Beijerinckia sp. 28-YEA-48: one gene and its partner. The protein of the gene in region 2 interacts with the protein of the main gene of each other region in a pairwise test. Links are inferred from orthologs where the notes say so. Each region holds a gene or a part of one and is shown on either strand. Other genes may lie near its edges. The genes, in order: ruvC and ruvA.

Evidence for each region.
Region 1: the proteins of ruvA (region 2) and ruvC interact in binary tests that used the Escherichia coli proteins (3 or more experiments, as listed by UniProt). The link is inferred for Beijerinckia sp. 28-YEA-48 from one-to-one orthologs.

Annotation. Positions count from the first base shown.
Region 1 is NZ_FNSI01000001.1:5,666,365-5,682,706, reverse strand. The notes cover bases 8,209-10,924. They hold ruvC (crossover junction endodeoxyribonuclease RuvC), read left to right. Parts: upstream 8,209-9,159; coding sequence 9,160-9,690; downstream 9,691-10,924. Other genes in these bases: BLW50_RS26625 (GGDEF domain-containing protein), read right to left, coding at 10,913-10,924; BLW50_RS26630 (MFS transporter), read left to right, coding at 9,700-10,896; BLW50_RS26640 (sulfite exporter TauE/SafE family protein), read right to left, coding at 8,304-9,095; BLW50_RS26645 (L,D-transpeptidase), read left to right, coding at 8,209-8,255. In the rest of the region: BLW50_RS26675 (ethanolamine ammonia-lyase reactivating factor EutA), read left to right, coding at 1-935; BLW50_RS26670 (NAD(P)H-dependent oxidoreductase subunit E), read left to right, coding at 1,103-1,615; BLW50_RS26665 (formate dehydrogenase beta subunit), read left to right, coding at 1,612-3,150; fdhF (formate dehydrogenase subunit alpha), read left to right, coding at 3,172-6,018; formate dehydrogenase accessory sulfurtransferase FdhD, read left to right, coding at 6,005-6,856; BLW50_RS26650 (formate dehydrogenase subunit delta), read left to right, coding at 6,853-7,077; more of BLW50_RS26645, read left to right, coding at 7,545-8,208; more of BLW50_RS26625, read right to left, coding at 10,925-12,154; BLW50_RS26620 (hypothetical protein), read left to right, coding at 12,495-12,821; BLW50_RS26615 (MFS transporter), read left to right, coding at 13,085-14,344; BLW50_RS26610 (cysteine hydrolase family protein), read left to right, coding at 14,430-15,125; BLW50_RS26605 (polysaccharide deacetylase family protein), read left to right, coding at 15,141-15,986; BLW50_RS26600 (MFS transporter), read left to right, coding at 16,034-16,342.
Region 2 is NZ_FNSI01000001.1:5,007,794-5,021,117, forward strand. Bases 8,067-10,993 are described here. They hold ruvA (Holliday junction branch migration protein RuvA), read right to left. Parts: upstream 9,876-10,993; coding sequence 9,258-9,875; downstream 8,067-9,257. Other genes in these bases: BLW50_RS23505 (metallophosphoesterase), read right to left, coding at 8,067-8,126; ruvB (Holliday junction branch migration DNA helicase RuvB), read right to left, coding at 8,189-9,232; serA (phosphoglycerate dehydrogenase), read right to left, coding at 10,011-10,993. Also shown: BLW50_RS23470 (DMT family transporter), read right to left, coding at 1-88; BLW50_RS31130 (DMT family transporter), read right to left, coding at 94-1,050; BLW50_RS23480 (Bug family tripartite tricarboxylate transporter substrate binding protein), read left to right, coding at 1,168-2,172; BLW50_RS23485 (threonine ammonia-lyase), read right to left, coding at 2,349-3,587; cfa (cyclopropane fatty acyl phospholipid synthase), read right to left, coding at 3,656-4,771; BLW50_RS23495 (mucoidy inhibitor MuiA family protein), read right to left, coding at 4,874-6,628; ybgC (tol-pal system-associated acyl-CoA thioesterase), read right to left, coding at 6,793-7,200; more of BLW50_RS23505, read right to left, coding at 7,197-8,066; more of serA, read right to left, coding at 10,994-11,597; BLW50_RS23525 (phosphoserine transaminase), read right to left, coding at 11,690-12,862; BLW50_RS23530 (VOC family protein), read right to left, coding at 12,985-13,324. UniProt on the Escherichia coli protein: The RuvA-RuvB-RuvC complex processes Holliday junction (HJ) DNA during genetic recombination and DNA repair.

The DNA of each region.
Region 1 (16,342 bases), 660 kb from region 2 along the record:
TGCACGCCACGGCGGCGCTGCGCGGCGGCGGCCGCCTTGTTGCCCTCGATCGAGAGGATCGCATCGTCAGGCTCGACGATGACGCCCGCGCCTTCGCCGCACGCATTGGCCTCGATCTGCGGATCGGCGCCATAGCGACACGCGACGACCTGCAAAGCCTGGCCGAGACCATCGCCGACACCATCGCCAGCGCGCTCGCAGCGGAGGCAACGCCAGACCGCGACAGCCTGCTCACCGCACCGCTGCCGCCGTTGCAGGACATCGACGGCCTCCAATTTTCCGGCGGCGTCGCCGAATATGTCTACGATCGGGAAAAGCGCGATTTCGGCGATCTCGGCTGGCGGCTCGGCCGGGCGCTGCGCCGACGCTGCGCGGACGGCACCATTCCCTGGCCGCTGTTGCCATCAGGCGAATGTATTGGCGCCACCGTGCTCGGCGCCTCAGAATTCACCGTGCAGATGAGCGGCGCCACCAGTTTCATCTCATCGCACGCCACGCTGCTGCCGCGCCGCAATCTGCCGGTGCTGCAACCGCCCTATGATTTCTCCGGCGCCATCGACGCCGATGCCCTCGCCCAAGCCATTGTCGATCACCGCCGCGCCTTCGGCGACGACGATCCGGCGACCGAACGGGCCTTCGCCTTCCGCTGGCGCGGTGATGCCTCCTGGCCGAGGCTCACCGCTTTCGCGCGCGGCTTGTCGCGAGGCCTGGCAGACCGCATCGCCACCGGCGGGCCCCTGTGGCTGATCTGCGAGGGCGATGTCGCCCTCAATCTCGGCGGCCTGCTGCGCGACGAACTCGGCCTCGCCAACGACATTCTGGTGATCGACGGCATCGTCCTGCGCGATTTCGACTATGTCGATCTCGGCCGCATCCGCCTACCCTCGGGCACCCTGCCCGTCACCATCAAATCGCTGACGTTCGCAAATCGCTGACGTTCGCCCCGCGGAATCACGAAGGCTTGAATAGGCAGCATCCCACGATGACCGCGCCCAAGCGCCGCACCAGCCTTTTCGACAAGACGCTCTTTAGTGCTAAAATAAACAAAATCGGCCTATACTCTCCGCAACATGAAAATCCAGGTCGAGAGTGAGTGATAGAAATGACCTCGGGAACGACACAGGCCTTCGACGCGGCTCTCGTGGAGGAGATCGCGCGCGACGAACAAACGAAGGCTCGAGCCTTCTTCGGCGAGGCCTGCGGCCTGGCGGGCGCGTTGCTGCCGATCCTGCATCGCCTGCAGGAGACCTTCGGCTATGTCGACGAACAGAGCTGGCCGATCATCGCCCAGGTGCTGAACATTTCCCAGGCTGAGGTGCGCGGCACCACCAGTTTCTATCATGACTATCGCCACGCCCCGGCCGGGCGACATGTGCTGAAACTCTGCCGCGCCGAAGCCTGCCAATCGATGGGCGTCGAAGCCCTGGCCGATCATCTCAGCCGCCACCATCGCCTCAACCCGGGCGACACCTCCGCCAATGGCGGGCTGACGGTGGAGAATGTCTATTGCCTCGGCAATTGCGCTCTGTCGCCGGCGGCGCTGTTCGACGACCGCCTTGTCGGCCGTCTTGATGAAGCGCGGCTCGATGCGCTTGTGGCGGAGGCGGCCCGATGAGCACGGTGCGCCTCTTCGTTCCCCGCGACGCCGCCGCTCTGTCGGTCGGCGCCGACGATGTCGCCGCCGCCATCGCCCGCGAAGCGAAAGCCCGTGGCCTCGATATCACCATCGTCCGCAACGGCTCGCGCGGCCTGCTCTGGCTCGAGCCGCTGGTCGAGGTCGAGACATCGCAAGGGCGCATCGGCTACGGCCCCGTGTGCGCAGCCGACGTAGCCTCCCTGCTCGATGCCGGCTTACTCGAAGGCAAAAGCCATGCGCTCTGCATCGGCCCCGTCGAAGAGCACAACTATTTCAAACGCCAGCAACGCCTCACCTTCGCCCGCGTCGGCGTGATCGATCCGCTATCGCTCGATGACTATCGCGCCCATGGCGGCTTGATCGGCCTGGAGAAGGCGCGCGCCCTGGCGCCGACCGCCATCGTCGAAGAAATCATGGCCTCTGGCCTGCGCGGACGTGGCGGCGCCGGCTTCCCCGCCGGCATCAAATGGCGCACGGTGCTGGAAGCCCAGGGACCGCAGAAATTCATCGTCTGCAATGCGGACGAAGGCGACAGCGGCACCTTCGCCGATCGCATGCTGATGGAGGGCGATCCCTTCCTATTGATTGAAGGCATGGCCATCGCCGGCCTCGCCACGGGCGCGACACGCGGCGTCATCTACATCCGCTCAGAATATCCGCACGCGATCGCCACCATGCGCGAAGCCGTCGCTATCGCCCGACGCGCCGATGTGCTCAACGCGCGTTTCGATATCGAGATCCGTGTCGGCGCCGGGGCTTATGTCTGTGGCGAGGAAACGTCGCTGCTCGAAAGCATCGAAGGCAAGCGCGGCCAAGTGCGCGCCAAGCCACCGCTGCCGGCACACAAGGGCCTGTTCGGTTGCCCGACGATCATCAACAACGTGCTGACCTTGGCCGCCGCGCCAACCATTCTGGCTGAGGGCGGCATGGCCTATGCGGCGCATGGCATGGGCCGCTCGCGCGGTACCTTGCCGTTCCAGATCGCCGGCAATGTCAAACGCGGCGGCCTGTTCGAGGCGCCCTTCGGCCTGACCTTGCGCACCCTCATCGAGGACATCGGCGGCGGCACCGCCAGCGGCCGGCCGCTGCGCGCCGTCCAGGTCGGCGGTCCCCTTGGCGCTTATTTCCCCGAGAGCCTGCTCGATACGCCGCTCGACTATGAAGCCATGGCGGCGAAGGCCGGCCTGCTCGGCCACGGCGGCATCGTCGTTTTCGACGACACGGTCGACATGGCCCACCAGGCTCGTTTCGCCTTCGACTTCTGCGCCATCGAGAGCTGCGGCAAGTGTACGCCCTGCCGCATCGGCTCGACGCGCGGCGTCGAGACCATCGACAAAATCACGCAAGGGCAGAATGTCGAAGCCAATATCGCTTTGGTGAAAGACCTGTGCACCGTGCTGACCGACGGCTCGCTCTGCGCCCTTGGCGGGTTAACGCCAATGCCGGTAATGAGCGCCCTCACCCATTTTCCTGATGACTTTCATCGTGGCGCCCTACGCGCCGCCGCCGAATAATAAAGATCGCCGAGAAACATCATGCCCCTCGATCGCGAACCTGATTTTGGAACCCCGGCCAGCACCAGCGCCACCACCGTGACGCTAACCATCGATGGCGCTGCTATCACCGTGCCGGCTGGCACATCGGTGATGGCGGCCGCCATGCATGCCGGCACGCAGATCCCCAAACTCTGCGCCACCGACATGGTCGAAGCCTTCGGCTCCTGCCGCCTCTGCCTCGTCGAGATCGAGGGACGGCGCGGGACGCCGGCCTCCTGCACGACGCCGGCCGAAAACGGCATGGTCGTGCACACGCAGACGCCGCGCCTGAGCACTTTGCGCCGTGGCGTCATGGAGCTCTATATCTCCGATCATCCGCTGGATTGCCTGACCTGTTCCGCCAATGGCGATTGCGAATTGCAGGACATGGCCGGCGTCGTAGGCCTGCGCGATGTGCGTTATGGCCAGGACGGCCAAAAGCATCGCACCGTCGCCAAGGACGAGAGCAATCCCTATTTCACCTTCGACTCTTCGAAGTGCATCGTCTGCTCGCGCTGCGTGCGCGCCTGCGAGGAGGTGCAAGGCACGTTCGCGCTGACCATCGACGCGCGCGGCCTCGCTTCAAAGGTATCGACCGGCACCGCTGATTTCCTGACGTCCGAATGCGTCTCCTGTGGCGCCTGCGTGCAGGCCTGCCCGACAGCGACGCTCAATGAAAAGACCGTCATCGAAATGGGCACGCCGACCAAGGCGACCATCACCACCTGCGCCTATTGCGGTGTCGGCTGCTCGTTCCGCGCCGAAACCCAGGGCGACAAAGTGGTGCGCATGGTGCCCGACAAAGCCGGCAAGGCCAATGACGGCCATTCCTGCGTCAAGGGCCGCTTCGCCTGGGGCTACGCCACCCACAAGGACCGCATCACCAAGCCGATGATCCGCGCCAAGATCACCGATCCCTGGCGCGAGGTGAGCTGGGAAGAAGCCTTCGCCCATGCGGCGTCCGAGTTCAAGCGCATCCAGGGCCAGTATGGCCGCGATTCGATTGGCGGCATCACCTCCTCACGCTGCACCAATGAGGAAACCTTCCTGGTGCAGAAGCTGATCCGCGCCGGCTTCGGCAATAACAATGTCGACACCTGCGCCCGCGTCTGTCATTCGCCAACCGGCTATGGTTTGAAGACCACGCTCGGCACCTCCGCCGGCACGCAGGATTTCCGCTCGGTCGAGAAAGCCGACGTCGTGCTCGTCATCGGCGCCAATCCCACCGATGGTCACCCGGTCTTTGGCTCGCGCCTCAAGAAGCGGCTGCGTCAGGGCGCCAAGCTCATCGTCGCCGATCCGCGCCGCACCGATCTGGTGCGCACGCCGCACGTCGAGGCCGCCTATCATCTGCCGGTCATGCCCGGCACCAATGTCGCCCTGCTCAACGCGCTCTCCCATGTCATCGTCACCGAAGGCCTGGTGAAAGAAGACTACGTGCGCGAACGCTGCGAATGGCAGGATTTCGAAATCTGGGCCCGCTTTATCGCTCAGGATATCAATTCGCCGGAAGCTACAGAAGCCAAGACCGGTGTGCCAGCGGCCGATGTGCGTGGCGCCGCACGGCTCTACGCCACCGGTGGCAATGGCGCGATTTTCTACGGCCTTGGCGTCACCGAACACAGCCAGGGTTCCACCACGGTGATGGCCATGGCCAATCTCGCCATGGCGACTGGCAATATCGGGCGCGATGGCGTCGGCGTGAATCCGCTGCGCGGCCAGAACAATGTGCAGGGCGCCTGCGACATGGGTTCATTCCCCCATGAATTCTCCGGCTATCGCCATGTCTCCGACGATGCCACCCGCGAGATGTTCGAGAGCTTCTGGGGTGTCGGGCTGTCGGCGGAGCCGGGCCTGCGCATTCCCAACATGCTGGATGAGGCGGTCGGCGGCCGTTTCAAGGGCCTCTACATCCAAGGCGAAGACATCGCCCAGTCCGATCCGAACACGAAACATGTGACGGCCGGCCTGCGCAGCATGGAATGCGTGATCATTCAGGATCTGTTCCTGAACGAGACTGCGAAATACGCCCATGTGTTTTTCCCTGGTTCCTCCTTCCTGGAAAAAGACGGTACCTTCACCAATGCGGAGCGGCGCATCAGCCGCGTGCGCAAGGTGACGCCATCGCCGTCGGGCCTCGCCGATTGGGAAATCACCCTGCGCTTCGCCGAAGCTCTTGGCTATCAGATGACCTATGATCATCCCTCCGAGATCATGGACGAGATCGCACGCCTGACGCCAACCTTCGCCGGCGTTTCCTATCCGCGGATCGACGAACTCGGTTCCATCCAATGGCCCTGCAACAAGGATGCGCCGGAAGGCACGCCGATCATGCACATCGATCGTTTCGTGCGCGGCAAGGGCAAGTTCATGGTGACGGAATATGTCCCCACCGACGAAAAGACCGGGCCGCGCTTCCCGCTGCTGCTGACCACCGGTCGCATCCTCTCACAATATAATGTCGGCGTGCAGACCTCGCGCTCGCACAACAATGTCTGGCATTCGGAGGACAGACTCGAGATCCATCCCTTCGACGCGGAGGAGCGCGGCGTCCGTGAAGGCGATCTCGTATCCCTGCAGAGCCGCTCTGGCGATGTGTCGCTACGCGCCACGATCACGGACCGCGTGCAGCCGGGCGTCGTCTACACCACTTTCCATCATGCCAAGAGCGGCGTGAACGTCATCACCACCGACTATTCCGACTGGGCGACCAATTGCCCGGAATACAAGGTGACTGCGGTGCAGGTGCAACGCACCAACCATTATTCCGATTGGCAGAACGAAGAACGCGAGAATGCCGATCTCCTGCGCATGATCGAAGGCAGCATGAGCCATGCCGCCGAGTAACGACAAGACACCTAACGACAAAACACGCGCGGCCTTCACCCGCAGCCTGGCACAGCGGTTCGATTATACCGACAGCATTTCCGACGCGGTCGCGCGCAACGTGCCGGTCGAGACACCGATCAACATCGTCTATGCGCCGGTGCCCTTCGCCGTGATGATGGCGACGCCGCAGGATCTTGAAGATTTCGCCGTCGGTTTCAGCTTCACCGAAGGCATGATCGATAGCGCCAGCGACATCCGCTCCATCGCCATTGAAGAGGATGAGCGCGGCGTCAAGCTCATCGTCTCGCTCGCCGCCGACAAACTGCAGCGCCATCTGGCGCGGGCCCGCAAGATCGCCGGGCTCACCAGCTGCGGCATCTGCGGGATCGACGATCTGGCCTCGCTACCGCAGGTCAAACGGACCTTTTCCGGCACGGCGCTGCGCGCCGACGCTATTGAGGCGGCGCTGAGCCAGTTACGCCGGCATCAGCCCTTGAACGTCGAGACGGGGGCTGTCCATGCCGCCGCCTGGTGCGCCTACGACGGCACGATCCGCGCTATCCGCGAGGATGTCGGCCGCCACAACGCGCTCGATAAGCTGATCGGCCATCTGCTGCGCACGAAGGCTGATCCGACCAACGGTTTCGTGCTCATCACCAGCCGCTGCTCGTTCGAACTGGTGGAAAAAACCGCCGTGTTCGGCGCTTCGGCCCTGGTCGCCATTTCAGCGCCGACCTCGCTCGCCATCGAGCGCGCCAATGCCTATCGCATGACGCTGGTGGCCATCGCCCGTTCGGACGGCGCCATGGTCTTTGGTAATGCGGGCACGATCGTCACAGGAGAAACGACGCGGTGAACAACGAGACGACGCTGGTGCGCATGGCCAACCAGATCGCCACCTTCTTCAAGTCCCAGCCCGCGGATCAGGCCGTTTCCGGCACGGCCGAGCACATCCACGCCTACTGGAACAAAGTCATGCGCCGTGACATCTACGCCTATATGGACCAAGGTGGCGACGGCCTCGATCCCTTGGCGTTGAAAGCGCTGGAGCAATTGCGCGCCAACGAAAAGAGCTAGTACGGCAATCGTCCTTTAGCGCTCGTGCGCTTCTGCTCTATCGAAACGCGGTTTGCTCCATAGCCTTTTCGAGCGAAGGGCACCGGTTCGCGTAAAGAAAACGCGTTCGAACGAAAGCCTGAAGTCTTTCGCCGCTTCTATGAAGCGGTGAACGACTTTAATGCCATTTGGCCCAGGCATCATGACCGATAAAGGCAACGGTAAAAAACAATACGCTAAAGGTCGCGCAGATAAGCAGCTTTGACACTGCGTCGGGTTCGTTCCTGAACATCACATCCACTCCTCCGCCCGCTCCAAAGCGAAGTAGCACCCAGACTAAAAACGCGCGCCGCTCTGCGAAAGTGACTTAGGTCATTGAAACCAGGCGCTTTGGCAGAACGTGGTAAATCCCTTCAGCTCGAAATTCATGCCATCGTAACCATTCCAGGCGATAGTGCTGCTACGTACTCCTCTCCATGAACTGTCCCATGCTGACTCGCCGTACTCTTGCTCTCACCGCTCTTTGTTCAGTGGCTACCGGTCTTGCCGGCTGTTCCTCGATCGGCATTCCATCGCTACCCGAAGGATCGTCCACAAAACGGCGCACCTTATCCCGCACGCTATCGGTTCCGAATTACGCGGAAGTCTATGCGGCCTATCCCGGCGAAAGCACGCCGATCCTCGCGGTCAACTACCGCAACATAGATCCACGCTATTTGCGTCAGACAGTCGAATTCACGGGAAGCGCGCCCGTAGGCTCGATCGTTATCGATCCCGGCTCCTATCATCTCTATTACGTCGAATCGGCCAAGGTCGCGACCCGTTATGGTGTCGGTGTTGGGCGCGAAGGCTTTGGCTGGACGGGCGAAGCTCGGATCAACATGAAGCGCGACTGGCCGGACTGGGTGCCGCCGCGCGAAATGGTCGAGCGCGAGCCCGACATCAAGAAACGCCTGGAAATGACGCCGCGCGGACTTGGCGTGCGCGGCGGACCGAACAGCCCGCTAGGGGCGCGCGCCATGTACCTGTTTGGCGCCCACGGCGAGGGCGATCTCGGCTATCGCATTCATGGCACACTGGAGCCGGAAACCGTGGGTAGCAACGTGTCGTCGGGCTGCATTCGGATGATCAACCAAGACATCGCCCATATCTACGCCCGCGTTGCGCCCGGCACGCCCGTGACCGTACTTCCGGTATGAGTTCAGCAGCGCCCAAATGCGTCTCCATCGAAACGCATTTGGCTTGAGCTAGCGGATGAAGTGGTCGAACAGCGGCAGACTGAACACGACCGACAGCGCGATCAGCACATAGGCCGCGATGCGGTACTGACTGTCCGACGTGCCCTTGAAGAAGCGCGCGCCTAACGCCAGGCCGATGGTATAGAGCGGCCACGCAATCAAGGCATAGACCACCACGTCGAAGGTGAAGAACCCGTTGAAGAAATAGACCACGTCGGTCGAGAACGAGGCAAACGCGTAGAACACCATGATATTGGCGCGGATGACGCTTGCTTCGGCTGTGCTCGACAGCCAATAGGCAATGACAAGCGGCCCGGACACGCCCGTGGCCCCGCCTGTCAGCCCGGCGCCAAGCCCAACCACGGTCGAAGCGAGCGGCGTCGGCTGTCCGCGATAGCGCCAGCCGGTGACCAGTACGAGCAGCATGACCGAAACCAGTCCCGCCATGATCCAGCGCAGCACCATTGGATCGGTGGTCTTCAGCACCCAGGCGCCCACCGGCAGCATGGCGATGGCCGCGATCGCCATCGGCGCCACCTCGCGCCAGCGACTTTTGGGCAGATAGGAGAAGCCGTAGGGCGTCGCGCTGACCAGATCGAACAGATAGAACACCGCCACTGCCTTGCGCGGCCCCAGAACGGCTGCGGTCAGCGGGATGAAGATCAGAGCGCCGCCGAAGCCGGAAAAGCCGCGCGTGATGCCCGAGATGAACACGACGCAGGCGACAAACCAGGTGGTCTTCTGCGCCAAAAGCCCCGCGACCTCATGGCCAAGCGAAGCGAACCATTGACTATCGAACATCTGGCGCTCCGGCGGCAGGCCCGTCTGCTAGCGGCCGGCGGCCGAAGACTGATATGAACACCGTATGTCCTCCCAGGCGATTCGCATCCTTGGCATCGATCCCGGCCTGCGCAATCTCGGCTGGGGCATCGTCGAATCCGCAGGCTCACGCCTGACATTCGTCGCCTGCGGCACAATTCATTCAGATGCTGCTCTATCTCTTGGGGAACGTCTGCGACAACTCCACCTCGGTCTGGCAGATGTGCTTCAGACGCATATGCCCGAAGAAGCCGCCGTTGAGGAGACCTTCGTCAACCGCGATCCACAATCGGCGCTGAAACTTGGCCAGGCGCGCGGCGTTGCCCTCGTAGTGCCGGCATTGGCCGGTATTCCGGTCGCCGAATACGCCGCCAATCTGGTCAAGAAAACCGTGGTCGGTGCCGGCCATGCGGAAAAACGGCAGGTGGCCATGATGATCAAAGTCCTGCTGCCGAAAGCTGACGCGCGCAGCGCCGACGCTGCCGATGCGCTCGCTGTCGCCATTTGCCACGCACAGCATCGTGGCGCCCACGCGCGCCTGCAAGCCATCGCGCCAACGGGCCGCAAAACCGGCTAAGGTGTTCCCATGCAATATGTGGATTCCGCCACGTCCTGGCGCCGCCTTTCCGCCGCCGTCGTCATTGGCACGATCGGCTCGATCGGCATGTGGTCCTTCGTCGTCGCACTGCCGGCAGTCCAGGCCGATTTCGGTGTGCAGCGCAACGAAGCTTCCCTGCCCTATACGCTGACGATGGTCGGTTTTGCCTTCGGCGGCGTCTTCATGGGCCGCCTCGCCGATCGCTTCGGCGTTTTCGTGCCGCTGCTCATCGGCGCGGTCGCCCTGTCGCTTGGCTATGCCAGCTCGTCCTTCATGCCAACACTGGCCCTGTTCGGGCTGATGCATATCCTGGTCGGGTTCGGCGCTTCCGCCAGCTTCGCGCCCTTGATGTCCGATATCTCGTTCTGGTTCGCGCGGCGGCGCGGCATTGCCGTGGCCATAGCCTCCGTCGGCAATTATCTCGCCGGCACGTTGTGGCCGCCGCTGTTGCAGGCTTTCATCGCGACGCATGGCTGGCGCACGGTGCATCTCGCCGTCGGCGTCATCTGCCTTGTCACCTTGCTACCACTGGCCTTCCTGATGCGCCAACGCGCCCCCGCCGAAGCGCGCGCCAGCACGCCGCCGGCCTCGAAATTCGGCCGGCTCGAGCTGTCGCAGAATGTTCTGCTGGTGCTGCTCGTCATCGCCGGCGTCTCCTGCTGCGTCGCCATGGCGATGCCCCAGGTCCATATCGTCGCCTATTGCGCCGATCTCGGCTATGGCCCGGCGCGCGGCGCCGAAATGCTATCGGTGATGCTTGGCAGCGGCATCATCAGCCGCATCGCCGCCGGCTTTGTCGCCGACCGCATCGGCGGCCTTTCCGCGCTGATCATCAGCTCGACCCTGCAGGGTATCGCCCTGTTCTTCTATCTGTTTTTCGATGGACTGGCGTCGCTCTATATCATTTCCGCACTGTTCGGCCTGTTCCAGGGTGGCCTGGTGCCCATGTATGCGGTGATCGTGCGTGAATATTTCCCGGGCTCAAAGGCGGGTGCCACGCTCGGCTTGATCATCATGGCCACTTTGTTCGGCATGGCCTTCGGCGGCTGGTTCTCCGGCCTGATCTTTGATTGGACTGGCTCCTACCGCCTCGCCTTCCTCAACGGCCTGTTGTGGAACCTGCTCAACGTGGCGATCGTTGCCTTCCTGCTGCTGAAGCGCAAGTTCACGCCCCAGACGGCCTGAGGATCAGTGCTGGCCGTTAGTGCTGGCTTTGCGGGTGCGACGTCGCGACATTGGTCGAGATATCGCGCGCCGCCAGGCGTTCCTCGGCCGCGAACGGCATGACGGCTTTCTGCCATACCGCATAGCAACCGCGATCCTGCTTTGCCGTATAGAGCGCCGCATCGGCATGGCGCAGCACCAGATCGAAGTCGCGCCCCGCCTCGGGACAGAAAGCGATGCCGATACTGATCGTGCTCTGCACGTCCTGCCCGAAAATACCGAAGGACTCGCGGAAGCTCTCGTTGATGCGCTCGGCCAGTTGCAGCACCATGTCGTCGGCAGGAAAGCTTTCGACCACGAGAACGAATTCATCACCACCCAGCCGCGCGATGAAATCCGTCTGCCGGGTGATTTCGCGCAGCCGCTTGCCGGTCTGCACGAGGATCTGGTCCCCCGCTTCATGGCCCATCCGATCATTGATGTCCTTGAAGTGATCGAGGTCGAAATAGAACAGGGCCAATCGCGGCGCTTCCTGCCGTTCGTCAGCCAGCCGTTCCGACAGATGCTCCTTGAAAGCCAACCGGTTCGGCAGGCCTGTTAGAAAATCCAAGCGTGCCGCTTCTTCATCAACGGCGTGACTGACGACGCGCGCACCCAATTGCGCGGCATAGCGGGCGCCGGTGCTGAGAAGCACGGCGGTATAGACAACCAGCAAGCCGGCGAGGAGCAGACTTGTCTGATGCCCCAGCGAAGCGATGGCGGTGGCTGACCCGACAACAATCGGCACCATGAAAACAAACGTCGCCGCCGGCACCGACGCCAGGGTGAAGGCGCCACCGAAAATCATCCCGACGGCGACGCAGGTGAGGATCAATTGCTCATCCGGCGAAGCGCCGGCAAAATACAGAAACGGGATCGTCGCCCACAAGACGCCAAACAGGCCACCCCGAACAATGGCCAGCCGAATACCGCGCTGAGAGGCCACGGCTGGCCGCGGCTTATCGCGCCGCAGGATGAGTCGCAGGAAGAACCAGGCCGAGAGACCGACGACCAGCACGGTCCAGATATTCAGAAAGGGATCAGCGACGCGATTGAGACCGATGCGCAGCACCAGCGCATTGAAGATCGCCGCCAACATCACCACGGGGGAATTATGGGCAATAGCGCTTATTTGCACCGCCCGGACCCGCCCAGCCGTGGCTGGGGGCAGCGGAGCATCGGCCGGTCGTGGATTGCCCTCCAACCACTGACGCGCGATCGTCAACAACGAAACTGTCATTTCACCGCCTGTATCCCCGGTGCGGCAGCGTAGCCCTATTTATGCCGGTAGTATGAAGACCGACGGCTAAGGACTGGTTACGAGATCGGTGGCTCAAGATCGAGTCATTTCCGAAGTGACCGTGATTTGAGAAGGTTAATGAGCCCTCGGCCGGGCTGGGCACCGTTCCGGCGCGCACAGCCGCTGGTAACCAGCCCGCCACAATCTTCAATGCTTTGAACGACATTTCGCCGGCTTTGAATGGCCTAATCCATTGAAACCAGATGATTCGCGCCTCTCAAGCCGGATCTTTGGCCACCACAGGCAACGCCCGGGACAGCCGGACGGGCCGGACAGGACGATGATGATGGGGCCGATGGTAAACGGCGAAGTCACGAGCGGCGAAACAAAGCGCGACATCTGGGCCGAGGGCCCGGCGGTCCTGCGCCTGCGTATGCTTGAATTGAAATTCGGGTTGCAGTCACGCCGCCTGACCGCGCAAGCCCGCCGCGACACCGAACAGGCCATGCGCGACATGCGCCAGGCCGTGCTCGATCTGCCGCCCCACAGCTTCGCCGATCTCGTCGCCAAACTGCAGACCGTCAGTGAGGGCAACGTCGAGCCGAACTCAAAGAACGGCCCGCAGCCTGACAACGTGATCCGTCACGACGAGACGATCTTCGGCTGAAGCAACGCGCCTTGTCGGCGCAATACATTTTGCCTGGCATTTCTTCGAAACAATTCCGGCTTCTAACAAGCGCGCGGCTGTGCCATGGTCGCGTGACAACAATAAGCCTTCGAGGAATCGATGCCACGCACGCTCCCTGCCATCACGCGCGACCTGCCTCACCGCTCCAACATCGTCGCGCGTCACGATATGGCACGCGTGTGATCGTTCATGTCGAACCTATGTGACGTCGGGCAAGAACAACGACCGTCAAGACAACAATCATGACGGAAGTCTCGCCGCAAAGATCATCAATCAAGCGTGCGCTGTCCCATCGCAATTTCGCGATCTTCGAGGCTGGCCTGCTGCCCCACTATCTGACGGGCTGGATTCAACGGGTCGGCGCCGGTTGGCTCGCCTGGGAATTGACTGAGTCGCCGGCCTGGCTCGGCGTGATCGCCGCCGCCGATCTTGCCCCCATGCTGGTCCTGGCGCCGCTCGCTGGCGCATGGACCGACCGGATCAACCCACTGCCCCTGATCCGCGCCGCGCAAGCGATGATCGTCGTGCAGGCCGTGTTGATGTCGGCGCTGATGTATGCTGGATGGATGTCGATCGAAGTCCTGCTCGCCCTGACGATCTTCGTCGGCTGTGTCTATCCGTTCCATTCCTCGGCACGACAATCGATCATCCCTGCGACGATCGCGCGTGCCGACTTCGCCCCAGCGGTGGCGCTCGATTCCGCCTCTTTCCACTCCACCCGCTTTATCGGGCCGGCGATCGCCGCTTTCATCATTCCGCTCTATGACGTGCAAGGCACATTCGTCGCTCATATTTTCGGCAGCGCGATCTGCCTGATCGCGCTACTCATGCTGCGCCTGAAACCGCCGGATCGTTCGCAGGCGCGCGGCCGCCATCTTCTGGCGCAAGTGGCCGACAGCATGGCCTATGCCGCCTGCCACGACGGGCTGCGTCCGATCCTGCTGCTGCTGACCTTTGCCTCGGTCTGCGTGCGTCCCTTGCAAGACATGCTGCCCGGCTTTGCCGGTGATGTGTTCCAAGGCGGCGCGCGCGAGCTCGCCTGGTTCTCATCCAGTGTCGGTGTCGGCGCCATGATCGGCGCCTTCTACATCGCCTGGCGCGGCGGGCTCGCCGGCCTCACCCGCATCACCATGATCGGCTATGGCGGCGCGGGGCTCGCGGCGCTTGTATTCATTGCCACGGAAAATGTCTGGGTCGGCATCCTTGGCTGCGCCGGCATCGGCTTCTTTCTCAATATCATGTCGACCAGCACGCAAGCCCTGATGCAGCTCGCCACCGACGATGCGATGCGCGGTCGTGTCATGTCGCTCTATCTGGTCATCTATCGTGGCATGCCGGCGCTCGGCGCATTGGCCATCGGCTTTGTATCGAGCCTGTTCGGCCTGCAAATGGCCGGCGCGCTTGCTGCCCTTGTCTGCCTGGCTTTCCTGTTGACCATCCTGCCGAAGCGGGCGGCCATCGCCGCCAATTTTGAAAACCCTCAGCGCCGTCCACCGGCATAAGCCCGACGAGGTGGACAGACCGCAGCGGCGATCTATGATGCCCTGAACAACGATCAAGCAACGATAACGATCAAAGGAGGACGAGATGAAGGAATGGATGAAAGTCGTTCCGGCCGAGGAGCGCAAAGCTTATGAATCAGGCGGCTTCATGGGCGCTGGCGAGATTGGCGCACGCACGGCGCTGATCGTCGTTGATGTCACCTATGGCTTCACCGGCTCGCGCGGCCTGACGCTTGAGGAAGCGATCAAGGAATACGGCCCCGCCTGCGGCCCTGCCTCCTGGGAAGCCATGCCGCGCATCGCCCGGCTCATCGCCATGTTCCGCGATCTCGGCCGCCCCGTCGTCTACACGCGCGGCGATGCCTACGACACGCAGTTCTCCGGCCATGCCACCAAGAGTAAGCGGGCGGTGAAATACGCCGGAAAGTTCAACGAATTCCCGCCCGACATCGCTCCGCGCGAAAGCGAATGGATCCTCGACAAGACCAAGGCGAGCGCCTTCTTCCAGACGTCGCTCGCCGCCTATCTGGTCCGCCAGCAGATCGATACTGTGGTAATCTGCGGCGTGTCCACATCAGGCTGCGTGCGCGCTTCCGTCGTCGATTGCTTCTCCAACGGCTTCTCGACCTTCGTGGTCGACGATTGCTGTTTCGACCGCTCGAACTTTGCCCATTGCGCCAATCTGTTCGACATGAACGCCAAATACGCCACCGTCGTTTCGCTGAGCGAACTCGAGGTTGCGCTGCTCGGCAAACAGTTGGAACCTGCAAAAGCAGGTTGAGAAAGCGGTGGCGCGGTGAAGGACAATCCGTTTCCTTACTTTCCCTATCGCGCCATCGTCGATCATCCGCCGGTGAAATGGCCCAACGGCGCCCGCGTCGCCGTTTGGATCATTCCCAATGTCGAGCATTTCCACGTCGAACGCCCCGGCCCCATGCCGGACGTGCGCAATCATTCACGCCGCGACTACGGCAACCGTGTCGGCGTGTGGCGCATCATCGAGGTGATGGAAAAATACGGAATCAAAGGCACCGTGGCGTTGAATGGCGAGGTCGGCCTCTATTACCCCCGCATCATGGAGGAACTCGTCAGGCTCGACTGGGAGGTGATGGGCCACGGGTTGACCAATTCCACCCTGCTGGTCGGCCTTGATGAAAACGGCGAACGCAACACCATTCTTGAAACCCAGCGCATCATCGAACAGCATGGCCGCAAAATGCACGGCTGGCTCGGCCCCGGCCTTGGCGAGACGTGGAAGACGCTCGACCTGCTGAAGGAAGCGGGCTGCACCTATGTCGCCGACTGGGTCAACGACGATCTACCCTACCGCATGAACAACGGGCTCTATGCCATCCCCTATTCGCTTGAACTCAACGACATGCCGCTGTTCAACGCGCCCAGCATCAGCAATGACGAATTTCTGCGCCGCATCTGCGACAGCTTCGACACGCTTTACCGCGAGGGCGAAAGCGGCGGCCGGGTGATGGCAATCGCCTTGCACCCCTATCTGATCGGCACGCCCAGCCGGATCGGCGTTCTCAACCGCGCTTTACAGCATATTTCGGCGCACGACAGTGTCTGGTTCGCGCGCGGCGTGGAGATCATCGACGCCTACAAAATGCAGGACCTTCCCGAACCTTAAGATCACCCACCGTTTGACCTGAACGAACCGGACTGCGAAAAGCCCTCATGTCCGCTTTCGACACCATGCGCACGACATTCAAGCAGGACCGGCACATCTGGCCGCTGCTGATCATGATCTGCTGCTCGATGATGGGCACCGGCATGGTCGTGCCGATGCTGTCGGTCTATGCCGCCACATTCGGCGTCACCAGCACGCTGGTTGGCATGTTGGTGACAATTTTCGGCATCGGCCGGCTCCTCGCCAATTTTCCCGCCGGCTGGCTCAGCCAGAACGTCGGCCGCCGCCCGCTGCTGGTGGCAGGCCCCGTCATTGTCGCCGTCGGCAGCCTCGGCGCCGCGCTCACCTCGGGCTTC
Region 2 (13,324 bases):
CGCCGCCGCCCCAAAACAGCATGGTCGCCAACAGCAGGACCCAGGCTGATTGACCGGCTTTGGCGAAGGGGCGGGTCGGTAGCACCATGGGGGCTAGGTCGCGCTTTGAGGTTTGGCGCGGAAGGTTTCGGCGATGGCGATGCCGCCCAGCACCAGCACCAAAGCAGCGCCATGATAGGCGACGAAGGGTTCGCCCAGCACGACGACCGACATCAGCGCGCCGAAGACCGGGACGAGATTGTAGAACAGGCCGGTGCGCTGCGGCCCGATCAATTCGACACTGCGAATGTAGAAAACTTGCGACAGAATGGTGGGAAAGGCGATGGAATAAAGGAAAATCATCCAGCCCTTGGGGGTCGGCCAGAAGAAATAGCCGAGCGACCATTCGGCATAGAGCAAGACGAAGCCGACCAAAGTGCCGGAGATGCACAGGGCGATGAAAAAGACCAGCGGGTGCATGAGCGGGCGTTGGCGCAACGCCACCGTGAACGACGCATAGATAAAGCAGCCGGCGAGGACGATCAGGTCGCCGCGGTTGAACTGAAATTCCTGGAGGCGGGTTATATCGCCGTGGGTGGCGATGAGCAGCGCACCGAGGAAGGTCATCGCCAGGCCGAGCAGGAAGATGAGAGGCATGCGCGAGCGGTAAGCGATCCAAGCGATGGTGACGGTAAGGACCGGGTTCGTCGCCAGCAGAATGGAGAAATTGACGCCGGTGGTATAGGCGCCCGCCACATAGAAGAGCGCGCTGAAGATCGTGAAACCCATGCCGCCCATCAGCAGCAGGTACAACCAACGCTGCCGCATGATCGGCAAGGCGCGGATGAACGGGCGCCAGACAAACGGCAGCACCAAGGCGGCGGCGATCGGCCAGCGCATGCCGGCGAAAAACATCGGTGGAAGCTCGCCAACGGCCATTCGCGAGAGGATGACATTGCTTGCCCACGCCAGGGTGGTGAGCACCATCAATAGCCAAGGATTGGACCAGCAGCCGGCGAGCAGACCTTTCGATATGGGAGGGCGGGTTTCCCCGTCGGCGTTCTTGAACATATGTTCAGTTCTTGGCACAGTTCATCTGCAAACCAAACTGCGTTCTGCGCACGTCTGCTCCGCCAGAACAGCGGGCGGCATGTGACAAAGCCGAAGCGAAACATTGGGGAGGGAAGAATGGACATCACGCGCCGACGTGTCAGCCAAGGCATTGCCCAAGGCATCGCTCGAGGCATGGGCCTGGGTCTGTTGGGATCGGCCGCGTGGCCGGCGATGGCCCAGCAGGATTATCCCACCCGCGCCATCCGCTCATTGTGCAACTTCGGGCCCGGCTCGGGCGCCGATATCGTCGTGCGCTTCTACAGCGATCGTCTGTCGAAATTGTCGGGCCAGCCGGTGGTGGTCGACAACAAGCCAGGCGCCGCTGGCAATATCGCGACGCAGATCGCCGCCACGTCCAAGCCAGATGGCTATACGATCATGATTACGCCGGGCAATGCCACTTTGGCCTCGGCGCCGCATCTGTTCAAGGATGTCGCCTTCGATCCGATCAAGAGTTTCGAGCCGGTGGCGCGCCTCGCCCGCGTGCCTTTCGTCATGATCGTCAAACCGGATTCACCCATCAATAACATTGCCGATCTGACGGCCGTGCTGAAATCAAAGGGCCCCAAGGCGCGCTATGGCGCCAGCACCAACACGGCTGTGATCACCGCCGAACTCTATGCGCAGATGGCCGGCGTGCAGGTCGAGCGGATCAACTACAATGCGGTCGCCGATGCGATGCGCGGCTTGTTGGCCGACGAATTCGACTTCGCCGCTTATGACGCCACCTGGGTGGCGGGCATGGCCCATGCAGGGCGGGTGAAGCCAATTGCCGTGACGTCGACGGTACGGTCCTCTGCTCTACCCAACGTGCCGACCCTGGCCGAATCCGGCTTTCCGTCCTTCAATCTGACGCCATGGTGGGGCGTTGTCGTCTCGGCTGGCACGCCGAAGCCGATCGTCGACAAACTGTCGGGCTGGTTTGGCGAGATCACCAACAGCCAGGACACGAAAGATTTCATGGGCAAGCTCGCCACCGAGACCTGGGCCGGCGGCCCTGACGATCTGCGCACGCTGATCGCCAGCGAGCTTGACGCCTGGGGCAAATATATCGCGTTGGCGAAGATCGAGAAGCAGTGAGGGTTTGTCCTCGGTGTCATCCCGGACACTTGCGAGGCAAGTGATCCGGGAGCCAGGAGCGCGTGACGAATGCTGCGTGTCTCGATGCGTTGAAACGTGAAGCGTGATCGAAGGCTCTACCGCTCGCCCTGGATCCCGGATCGTCTGCGGCGTCGGGGATGACACCGAGAGAGAGCCTACACAGGGCTATGCCGCCAGACCACACCCATGCCATGGGCGCGCAGATCGGCTTCGATCAGTTGACGCGCCTGCGGGTTTTGCAGTTCGAACTCGATGTCGATCGCCGTGGTCTTGGCCAGTGGCGAGCCAAAGACGCGATCATGCCAGACCTCGACGATATTGCCGCCGTGGTGAGCGATGATCGCGGCGATGTCGGCGAGCTGGCCGGCCGCGTCTAATGTTGTCACGGTGAAGCGGACGAGCCGGCCGCGTCGCACGAGAGAGCGCTGCAAGATCGTCGACAGCAATTGCATGTCGATGTTGCCGCCGCACAAGACCGTGCCGACCCTCTTGCCCTTGAACCGATTCGGATAAGAGCTGATCGCGGCGATACCGGCAGCCCCTGCGCCTTCGGTGAGGGTTTTTTCCACTTCAAGCAGCAGCACCACGGCATCCTCGATCTTGGGCTCGGACACGACGAGCATGTCGTCGACATGACGGCGCACGATCTCGCGCGTCAGCAAGCCGGGCTCCTTCACCGCGATGCCTTCAGCGAGCGAAGGGCCGCCTGTGCTCATGATTCTCGCGGTGTCGAGAACCTGGGCCATGCCGGAGTAAAGCTCTGTCTGGACGCCGATAACCTTGATATTGGGCTGCAAGGCTTTCGCGACCGTGGCGATGCCACCGATGAGGCCGCCGCCGCCAACGGGGATGACGAGCAGATCGAGCGGCGGCGCGCCGGCTGCCGAGACTTGGGCGAGCATCTCCAAACCCACGGTGCCCTGGCCGGCGATGACCGCCGCATCGTCAAAGGGATGAACCAGAACGAGGCCGCGCTCGGCGATCAAGGCTGGAATGCGCTCGGCGGCATCGGCGAAGGTCTTGCCGTGCAGAATCACTTCGGCGCCACAGTCGCGCACGCCCATCACTTTCACCGCCGGCGCCGTCTCGGGCATGACGATGACGGCCTTCACGCCGACGCGGCGTGCATGGTAGGCGAGGCCCAAAGCATGATTGCCGGCGGAGACGGCGACGACGCCTCGCTCCCGCTCCTCTGGCGTCAGCTGCAGGAGCTTGTTCAGGGCGCCGCGTTCCTTGAACGAGGCGGTGAAATTGAGGTTCTCGAACTTCAGCCACAGTTCGCAGCCGAGGATATCCGACAGGGTGCGCGAATGCAGGAACGGGGTTGGTGCGAGGGTCGGCCGAATACGCGCCTCTGCGGCGCGTATGTCTGTCAGGCTTGGGATGTCATTCATTCAAGTGACTTTGCATCCAACAGGCCTTTGACGATAATCCGGTACATGATCGAGACAATCATGCTTGATCAGCGCACCGCTGTATAGCCTTCGCGAACGCCGTGCGGTGACAGGACAAACTGGCCGACGCTGATCCCGCGCGAGCGGAAGCCACCGGCGCAGCACAACAGATAATACTCCCACATGCGGCAGAAGCGTTCGCCGTAGTCGCGTGCCATGTCGGCGCGATGGCTTTGGAACTTGTCGTTCCAGGCCATCAAGGTGAGATCGTAATAGGGCCCGAAATTGTGCACGTCCTCGACGACGAAGAGTTGGTGCACGGCGCTCGTCACCTGGCCGACTGTCGGCAGCACGCCGTTGGGGAAGATATATTTGTCGATCCAGGGGTCGATGGCCGGCTCTGGTTCGTTGCCCCAGATCGTGTGCAGGCAGAACAGCCCGTCTTCCTTGATCAGTCGGCGCGCCGTTTCGAAATAGGCGCGGTAGTTTTTCGAGCCGACATGTTCGAACATGCCCATCGAGACGAGATGATCGTAGGGGCCGCCCGTGGCGTTGCGATAATCCATCAAGGTCGATTTGACCGACAGGTTGGCATAGCGGTTCATCGCATAGGCCACCTGTTCCTTCGATACGGTAACGCCCTCGCAGTGCGCGCCGTATTTCTCCGCCGCGAAGCCCATGAAGGCGCCCCAGCCGCAGCCGATGTCGAAGACGCGTTGACCTTGCTTGAGGCCGATCTTGCGGCAGATCAGATCGAGCTTGGCATCCTGGCAGGCGTCGAGATCCTTGGCCTCTTTCCAATAACCGCAGCTGCCGGTGAGGCGCTTGTCGAAGGTGGCTTCGAAGATTTGGACGGGCAGGTCATAATGCACGTCGGCGGCGATGAAGGCGCGCTTCATGTTCTGTCGGTTCTGGATCTTGGAGACCAGCACCAGCCACGCGGTTTTGAAATTGAACGGGATTTTCTCCGATAGGCGGGAGCCGACCAATCGGTCAAACAGCTGGTCGAGCTTCTCGCAGTCCCACCAGCCGTCCATGTAGGATTCGCCGAAGCCGAGCGACCCTTGCGCGACCGATCGGGCATAGAACCGGTCGTCGTGAACCTTGATGTCCCAGGGTTTGTTGCCGTTGATCTCGATACCGGCGATTGCGAGCAGATTCTTGACGGTGGTCTCGGCACTCATTCCGCTTCCTCGTCCCCTCAATGAAACCGGAGGAAATCTACGGAAAAAAAGCCGAGGCCCGCAAGGCCCCGGCTTTCATCACAGATCGACTGTGGAATGCAGCTAGCGCATGGGTTGTGACGATTGCCCTGGTGGGTTGGGCACGGTTTCGAAGGCGACAGCCCGGTCGGCCGGCCATTTCATGCGATAGGCCAGTTTGATCTCCTTGCTGGCCGTGGGCGCGAGATCGAAGGTCCAGCCCATGACGCCGCGCCGGTCCTCGACGATCTTGTCGGTGGGCGGTGTCGTGGCCGCGAGCTGTTCGATGACGATGGCCGAATTCTCCGAGATCGGCATCTGATCGATGACGCTCACTTTCACGGGGAAATCGTGCAGGTTCTTCACTATGGTTCTGAACTCACGCATTTCCAGCTTGGTCGAACCGAGCCAGGAGGGCTCGTTCTCGCGCCGGCGCACGGGCACGCGCGAAACCTTGACCCGGTCATCGACGCCAAAGCCCAGACGTGTCGTTTCCCCTTGCGCGATCAGGTTGAACTGGCCGCGTCCGACAAAGGCGCCGTCGCGTTGCAGTGCGACTTCGCCGGGCAGGAGCGGCGCCTCATCCTCGTTGACGAAACTGACATCGAGGTAGGCGCTCTGGTCCAGCGCCGGCGTGGTGCGGATCAAAACATCGGCTGCCACGGTCTTGCTGCCGATGCGCAGCGCGCGCTGGCCGCCATCGCCTTGAATGTCGATGCGGCCTGGCACGCGGAAGGCGGCTTCGAAAGCGCCGGTCTCAAGATTGGACTCCACCTCCTCGGCCTTTTTGAAGCGCGCCTCATCCGACGATTGCTGGGCTTCGGCTTGAACCGGCGCATTCAATTTGGCTCGTGGCGGCGCGGGGGCAGCCGAGCGCGACATGATCACCGGCGGTTCCCAGAAGGCCAGGCGTTGGGTCTGCATGTCGGGCGCACGGGTGCCGCGATTGACGCGCGCGGTCGAGACCGAAAGCGTCACGCCTTTCCAATCTTCGCCGGTGCGTTGCGAGATCAGCGCGCGGCGCACCAGATCGAGCGACGCCTTGCCGCCCTTCGCATCGGTGGTCAGCTGCGCGTCGTAGATCGGACGCCAACTCGCGCCGTTGACGCGATAGGTGAGGAGCATCCTGCCTTTCAACGCGCTGCCGGCTTCGAGCTCGACGGTCACTTCGCGCAGCGGCCGTGTGCGGTTGTCGGGTGCGCGGGTTGAATTCTCCACCGTCTTGATCTTGTCGTCGAGATCCCGCAGATCGTTGCGGGCGACACGCAATTCTTCGTTGATCTTGCCCATGGCGCCACCGACTACGTCCCAGGCGGCATTCCATTTGTCGATTTCGAGCGGCGCGCTGTCGCCGCCAAGTTTCTCCGGCGAGGCTTGCGCATAGCGGCTGATCATGTCGCGCTTGGCATTGAGCGTGTCGATCATTGTTTGCTTGATGTCGCGATCGTTGCGCAGCTTGCGCAATTGCTCGGCGATGGCGGAATCCGCCTGGGCATTGTCGGCCGGCGCGATGCGCGATTCGACCGAGCCGATCGACAGTTTACCGTCGGACTCACCTTCGATGCGCAGCGAGGCTGGGTCGAGGTTCATCGGCAGGCCGCGAAACACCAGGGTATGTGTGCCGGCGGGCAGTTCGATGCTGGCGTGGCGAATGACGCTGGCGGCATCGGGATAGACGGTGACCGCATCGATCTTGGACGCGACCTCGAAAGAGGCGGCGAAGGCTGGCGCTGCGGCGAGCAAAGCGGGCAATGAAACGATGGTGAGAATAGAGCTGTTGCGAAAGGATGTGGAGGCTGCGGCGAAGGCAAGGGTCTGCGGTCGCAAGGGTGTCTCCATGGATGTCTCCCAATGGGGCTTGAAGGTGAGCAGCCAGCCCCGGCGGCGGTGCGATTTCTGCCAACAATTACGTTGAATTCACGGCGGTAAAACGACGCGATCGGGCGGCGATCACATGACGGACCGACGTGCATGAACGCTGCGAGGATGTGCGTTAACGCACCTTACGCGAGGCGCTCGCGCACCCAGGCTGGTAAGCGCGCGGCGCGGCCGTTGATCACGCAGGCGACGCGCACGTCGGCGGTGGCCAGCACTTCGTCGCCGCGCAGCACGCGTTGCGCCAGATCGATCGCCGCGCCGCGAATCTCGCGGGCTGTTGTTTCCACCGTCAGGAGATCGTCCATTCGCGCGGGGCGGCGGAATTCGATGTTCATCCGATGCACGACGAAGCCGAAGGCTTCGCCATGCAGGCCGGCGAAAACCTCGTGCTGATGAATGCCGGCCTGGCGCAGATATTCGGTGCGGCCGCGTTCCATGAAGCGCAGATAATTGGCGTGATAGACGGCGCCAGAAAAATCCGTGTCCTCGTAATAGACACGCAGCGGCAGAAGATGCGGCGGGTGCTGGTTCATGCGCGCGAGGTCGTCAGCGGTTGCGTCGGCTGGCCGAGATCGACGACGACGATCTCTGGCGGCGAGCCGATGCGCACGGGAAGGATCGAGCAGCCAAGGCCGCCGGAGATGATGAGATCGCGGCCGCCTTCGTTGACATGGCCGTAGACGAAGCGTCGGCCATAGTGCGAGGGCACCACAGGCGCATAGCCGAAGATGCGGATCTGGCCGCCATGGGTATGGCCCGAGAGGGTGAGGGATACGCGATCGGGCACTTTCGGAAAAATGTCCGGCTCATGCGCCATCAGGATGATGGGCGCATCGTCGGTGATCTTCGCTAACGTGCCGGGAAGATCGTCGATGCCGTGGTGTGGATTGCGCCAGCCGCGCTGGGCAACGAAAGCGACTTGATCGCCAAGCCCCGCGAGCCAGAATGGCTTGCCGTCTTTTTCAAACCGCGCGACGTCGTTTTCATAGACCTTGATGCCGACATCTTCGAGCGCCTGGCCGGCGATCGTCGGGCCTTTGCTGCGCTTCATCGCCGCCCGGTCCTGCCACCAGTCGTGATTGCCGAGGACCGCATGAACGCCTAATGGCGCATGTAAAGCCTGCAGCGCCTGGGCCCATTCATGCGGCGGGATCGGCGTCTGGTATTTGTGGCCGGCGATATAGTCGCCAAGCAAAAGAATCATATCGGCATTCATCGCATTGGTGCGCGCGACAATGCCGGCGACGCGTTCGGCCGTCATCCACGGCGAGCAGGCATGGATATCGGCGACGATGGCGAGGCGCAGATTGAGATCGGCCGGCCAGTTGCGCGGCTTCAGCGCATAGCGCGTCACCTGCAACCGGTAGAGCGGCTCGATGACGATGCCGTAAGCGGACGTCGCTGCGCCGGCCGCGACAAGGCCGGAGAGAAGACGGAGGAAGGCGCGGCGCGTAACCATCAGGCGAGCATCAAGCTCCGGGGCGGATGGAAGGAGGAGCAAGCGGGATAAGAGAACTTGGCCTAATCTTCTTCATCGTCAAACAGGCCAAATTGCGGCACCTCCCGCCTGGGTTCGGCAAGGCCCAGATGTTTGAAGGCGTTGGTGGTGAGGAGGCGGCCGCGTGGGGTGCGCTGCAGGAAGCCCTGCTGCAGCAAATACGGCTCGATAATGTCTTCGATGGCGTCGCGCGGTTCCGACAGCGCCGCCGCGATGGTCTCGATGCCGACCGGGCCGCCGCCGAAATTTTCGGCAATCAAGGTTAAATAGCGCCGATCCATCTGGTCGAGGCCAATGGCGTCGACATCGAGCAGGCGCAGCGCCCGGTCGGCCACCGTACGGGTGACGACCGCTTCATTGTCGACGATGGCGAAATCGCGTACCCGGCGCAGCAGGCGGCCGGCGATACGTGGTGTGCCGCGCGCCCGGCGCGCGATCTCGTTGGCGCCGTCCTCGCTCATATTCATGCCGAGCACGCGGGCGCCGCGCCGCACGATGCTTTCAAGCTCGGGCACGGTGTAGAAATTCAGTCGCACCGGAATGCCGAAGCGGTCGCGCAACGGCGTGGTCAGCAGGCCGGCGCGGGTGGTGGCGCCGACCAGGGTGAATTTCGACAGGTCGATCTTCACCGAACGCGCCGCCGGCCCCTCGCCGATGATGAGGTCGAGCTGGAAATCCTCCATCGCCGGATAGAGGATTTCCTCGACGGCCGGGCTGAGCCGATGGATCTCGTCGATGAACAGAACGTCGCCTTCTTCGAGATTGGTGAGCTGCGCGGCGAGATCGCCGGCCTTGGCGATCACCGGGCCGGAGGTCGAGCGGAAATTGACGCCGAGCTCGCGGGCCACGATCTGCGCCAAGGTCGTCTTGCCAAGGCCGGGGGGGCCGACGAACAGCACATGATCGAGGGCTTCACCGCGGGCCTTGGCCGCCTCAATGAAGACGCGCAGATTCTTGCGCGCCGCTTCCTGGCCGGTGAAATCATCGAGCGACAGCGGCCGGATCGACGTATCCGTGTCGTCGTCGCGCTTTTCCGGCGAGATGAGGCGGCGGGGCGGAGTGGTCAGCGTACTATTCCTTTAAATCACTCGATTACTGCGCCAATTCCTTCAGACCCCGGCGGATCAGGGCGCTGGTTTCAGCCGTTTCGCCCAGGGCTCTGACGCTGGCGGCGACTGCGACGGCGGCCTGCGGCCGGCCGTAGCCGAGATTGACCAGGGCGGAAATGGCGTCCTGCACCGGCTTGGGCGCGCTCGTCGCTTCCTCGGCGCCGGACAGCCTGGCCACGGCCGGATCGACATGGCCGAAGACCGGGGCCTTGTCCTTCAATTCGGCGACGATGCGGGCCGCCAGTTTGGGGCCGACGCCGGGGGCGCGGGCGACCATGGATTTGTCCTGGGTGCCGAGCGCGGTCGCCAGTTCGCCGGGGCTGAGAATGCCGAGGATTGCCAGGGCGACTTTGGAGCCGACGCCTTGAACCGTTTGCAGGAGGCGGAACCAGTCGCGTTCGGAGTCGGACGAGAAGCCGAACAGGCGGATGGCGTCTTCGCGGACCTGGGTTTCGATGGCGAGCGCTGCGGCTTCGCCGACGCGCGGCAACTTCTGCAGGGTTCTGGTCGAACACTGCACCACATAGCCGACGCCGTTGACGTCGAGGATGACGAAATCCTCGCCGTAGCTGTCGATGAGACCTTTGAGCTTGCCGATCATGCCGTTGCCCGATTCGCTGAAGCGATAGCCTATAGCGTTTTCGGGCGAAAAACGCGCCGTCTCATAATCAAAAGGCCCCGGTTCTGGCGAGCCGGGGCCTTAAAGCTGTGACAGATGAGGCGGTTGGTCCGCCGATCAGAACCGCAGGGTTTTGGCCTGCTTGACGCCTGGCAGCGCCTGGATCTTGTCCAGGGTCGCCGGCGGCACGTCGCCGTCCACCTCGACCAGCGCGATGGCCGAGCCACCCGGCTTGTCGCGGCCCAGCGCGAAGGTGGCGATATTGACCTTGGCGTCGCCGAGTTCGCCGGCGAAGCGGCCGATGAAGCCCGGCTTATCCTCGTTGGTGATGTAGATCATCGTCGGCGAGAATTCCGCGTCGACCTTGATGCCCTTGATCGACAGGATGCGCGGCTTGCCGTCCTGGAAGACAGTGCCGGCGATGGCGCGTTCCTGCTTGTCGGTGGTCACCGAGAAGGTGATCAGCGATTCATAGTCGCCTTCGGCGGCGCGGGTGACTTCGTCGATGACGATGCCGCGTTCCTTGGCGACGATCGGCGCCGAAACCACGTTCACGTCCGACAGCATCGGCCGCAGGAAGCCGGCGATGGCCGCGGCGGTGAGCGCCTTGGTCTTCAGTTCGGCGACATTGCCTTCATAGGTGATCGTCACCTTGCGCACTTCGCTCTCGGTCAGCTGGCCGGCGAAGGAGCCGAGTTTTTCGGCAAGCGCGACGAAGGGCGTCAGCTTCGGCGCTTCGGCTGCGGTGATCGAGGGGAAGTTCAGCGCATTGGAGATGGCGCCGCGCATCAGATAGTCGGACATCTGTTCGGCCACCTGCAACGCCACATTCTCCTGCGCTTCCGTGGTCGAAGCGCCAAGATGCGGCGTGCAGACCACGTTGGGCAGGCCGAAGAGGACGTTCTTGGTCGCCGGCTCTTCCGAGAACACGTCGAAGGCGCCGCCCGCGACATGGCCCGATTCCAGCGCGGCGCGCATGGCGTTTTCGTCGACAAGCTCGCCACGGGCGCAGTTGATGATGCGCACGCCCTTCTTGGTCTTGGCGAGGTTTTCGGTCGAGATGATGCCCTTGGTCTGCGGCGTCAGCGGCGTGTGCAGGGTGATGAAATCAGCACGGGCGAGCAGGTCTTCGAGTTCGACCTTCTCGACGCCCAGTTCCTTGGCGCGCTCCGGCGTCAGGAACGGATCAAACGCGATGACGCGCATCTGCAGGCCGTTGGCGCGGGTGGCGACGATCGAGCCGATGTTGCCGCAGCCGATGATGCCCAGTGTCTTGGCGGTGATTTCGACGCCCATGAAGCGGTTCTTTTCCCACTTGCCGGCCTGAGTCGAGACGTCGGCGGCGGGGATTTCACGGGCGATCGCGAACATCATGGCGATGGCATGTTCGGCGGTCGTGATCGAATTGCCGAAGGGCGTGTTCATCACGATGATGCCCTTGGCGGTGGCGGCGGGAATGTCGACATTGTCGACGCCGATGCCGGCGCGGCCGATCACCTTCAGGCGGGTCGCCTTTTCCAACAGTTTGGCGGTGACCTTGGTGTTGGAGCGGATGGCGAGGCCATCGTAATTGCCGATGATCTCGGCAAGTTTTTCTTTGTCCTTGCCGAGGTTCGGCTGGAAATCGGTTTCGACGCCTTGATCCTTGAAGATCTGAACGGCGGCGGGGGAAAGCGCATCGGAAATCAGGACGCGTGGAGCCATGGTGAAGTCCTCACGATGAATTGGGGGATTGCGCGGCCGCACAACGGCCGTCGCGAAAAACATCCGGATGGGTTGCCCCATCCGGAGCAGGATCAGACCGGATTGGCGACTTTGGCGTGCGCCTGGGCGAAGGCCCAGTCGAGCCATTCGGTCAGCACCGTGACGTCAGCGGATTCAACCGTCGCGCCGCACCACACGCGCAGGCCCGGAGGCGCATCGCGGTAGCCGTCGATGTCGAAAGCTGCCTTTTCCTTCTCGATGAGGGCGACCATTTCCTTGACGAAAGCGGCCTGGGCCTCGGGGGCGAGGGCCGCCACCGTCGGGTCGATGACCTTCAGGCAGACGCTGGTGTTGGAGCGGATGTCGGCCGATTTGGCCAGGAAATCCACCCACGGCGTCTTCGCCACCCAATCCGAAAGGACCTTCAGATTGGCGTCGGCGCGGCCGACCAGGGCATCGAGGCCGCCGATCAGCTTCGACCATTGCAGGGCATCGATATAGTCTTCGACGCAGAGCATGGACGGCGTGTTGATCGTGTCGCCGACGAAAATACCTTCGATCAGCTTGCCGCCATTAGTCATGCGGAAGATCTTCGGCAGCGGCCAAGCCGGGGCATAGGTCGTCAGCCGCTCAACAGCGCGGGGTGACAGGATGATCATGCCGTGGGCGGCTTCGCCGCCGAGCACTTTCTGCCAGGAGAAAGTCACCACATCGAGCTTCGAATAGTCGAGGCGCTGGGCGAAACAGGCCGAGGTGGCGTCGCAAATGGTCAGGCCCTTACGATCAGCCGGGATCCAATCCGCGTTCGGCACGCGCACACCGGAGGTGGTGCCGTTCCAGGTGAAAACCACGTCATTGTCGAAATTGACGGTCTTCAGGTCGGGAATCTCGCCATAGGGCGCTTTCAGGATGCGGGCATCCTTCAATTTCAGCTGCTTGGCGACATCGGTCACCCAGCCTTCGCCAAAGCTTTCCCAGGCGAGCATGTCGACGCCGCGGGCGCCGAGCAGCGACCACAGGGCCATTTCGACCGCGCCGGTGTCGGAGGCGGGCACGATGCCGATGCGATAATCGGCCGGAACCTGCAGAATTTCACGGGTGAGATCGATCGCAAGCTTCAGCTTGGTCTTGCCGACCTTGGCGCGGTGCGAGCGGCCGAGCGGCGCGTCGATCAGATTTTCGAGAGCCCATCCGGGGCGCTTGGCGCACGGGCCGGAGGAAAAGTTCGGGTTTGCCGGCTTACGACCGGGAATGCTTATGCTCATTGCTATCTCCATCCTTACAGATGGGCGCCTCCCGTTGGGGGGAGGTGTCCCGAGGCGGGAGGTACGCCTGGATGGTGACGGCGTCAAGACACCAGCGATTTTAGGTCGTGTGGCAGAATCCCTCAACCGGGCGCGTGACAGACGGCTTCGATATTGTTGCCGTCCCGGTCCAAGACGAAGGCGCCATAATAGTTGGGATGGTAATGAGGCCTGAGGCCCGGCTTGCCATTGTCGCGCCCACCGGCGGCGATGGCCGCCGCGTAAAACGCATCGACGTGCCCGCGTGTCGGGGTTGTGAGCGCGACATGCACGCCGCCTTTCGGCTTGTCGCTCGTGCCGATCCAGAAAAACGGCTTGTTGTCGCGGCCAAAGCCGGCGTGTTCATCGCCGCCAGTCTGTTCTTTCGTCACCTCCATCAGGAGGGTGAGGCCGAGCGGCGCCAGCGCCGTGGTGTAAAAGGCT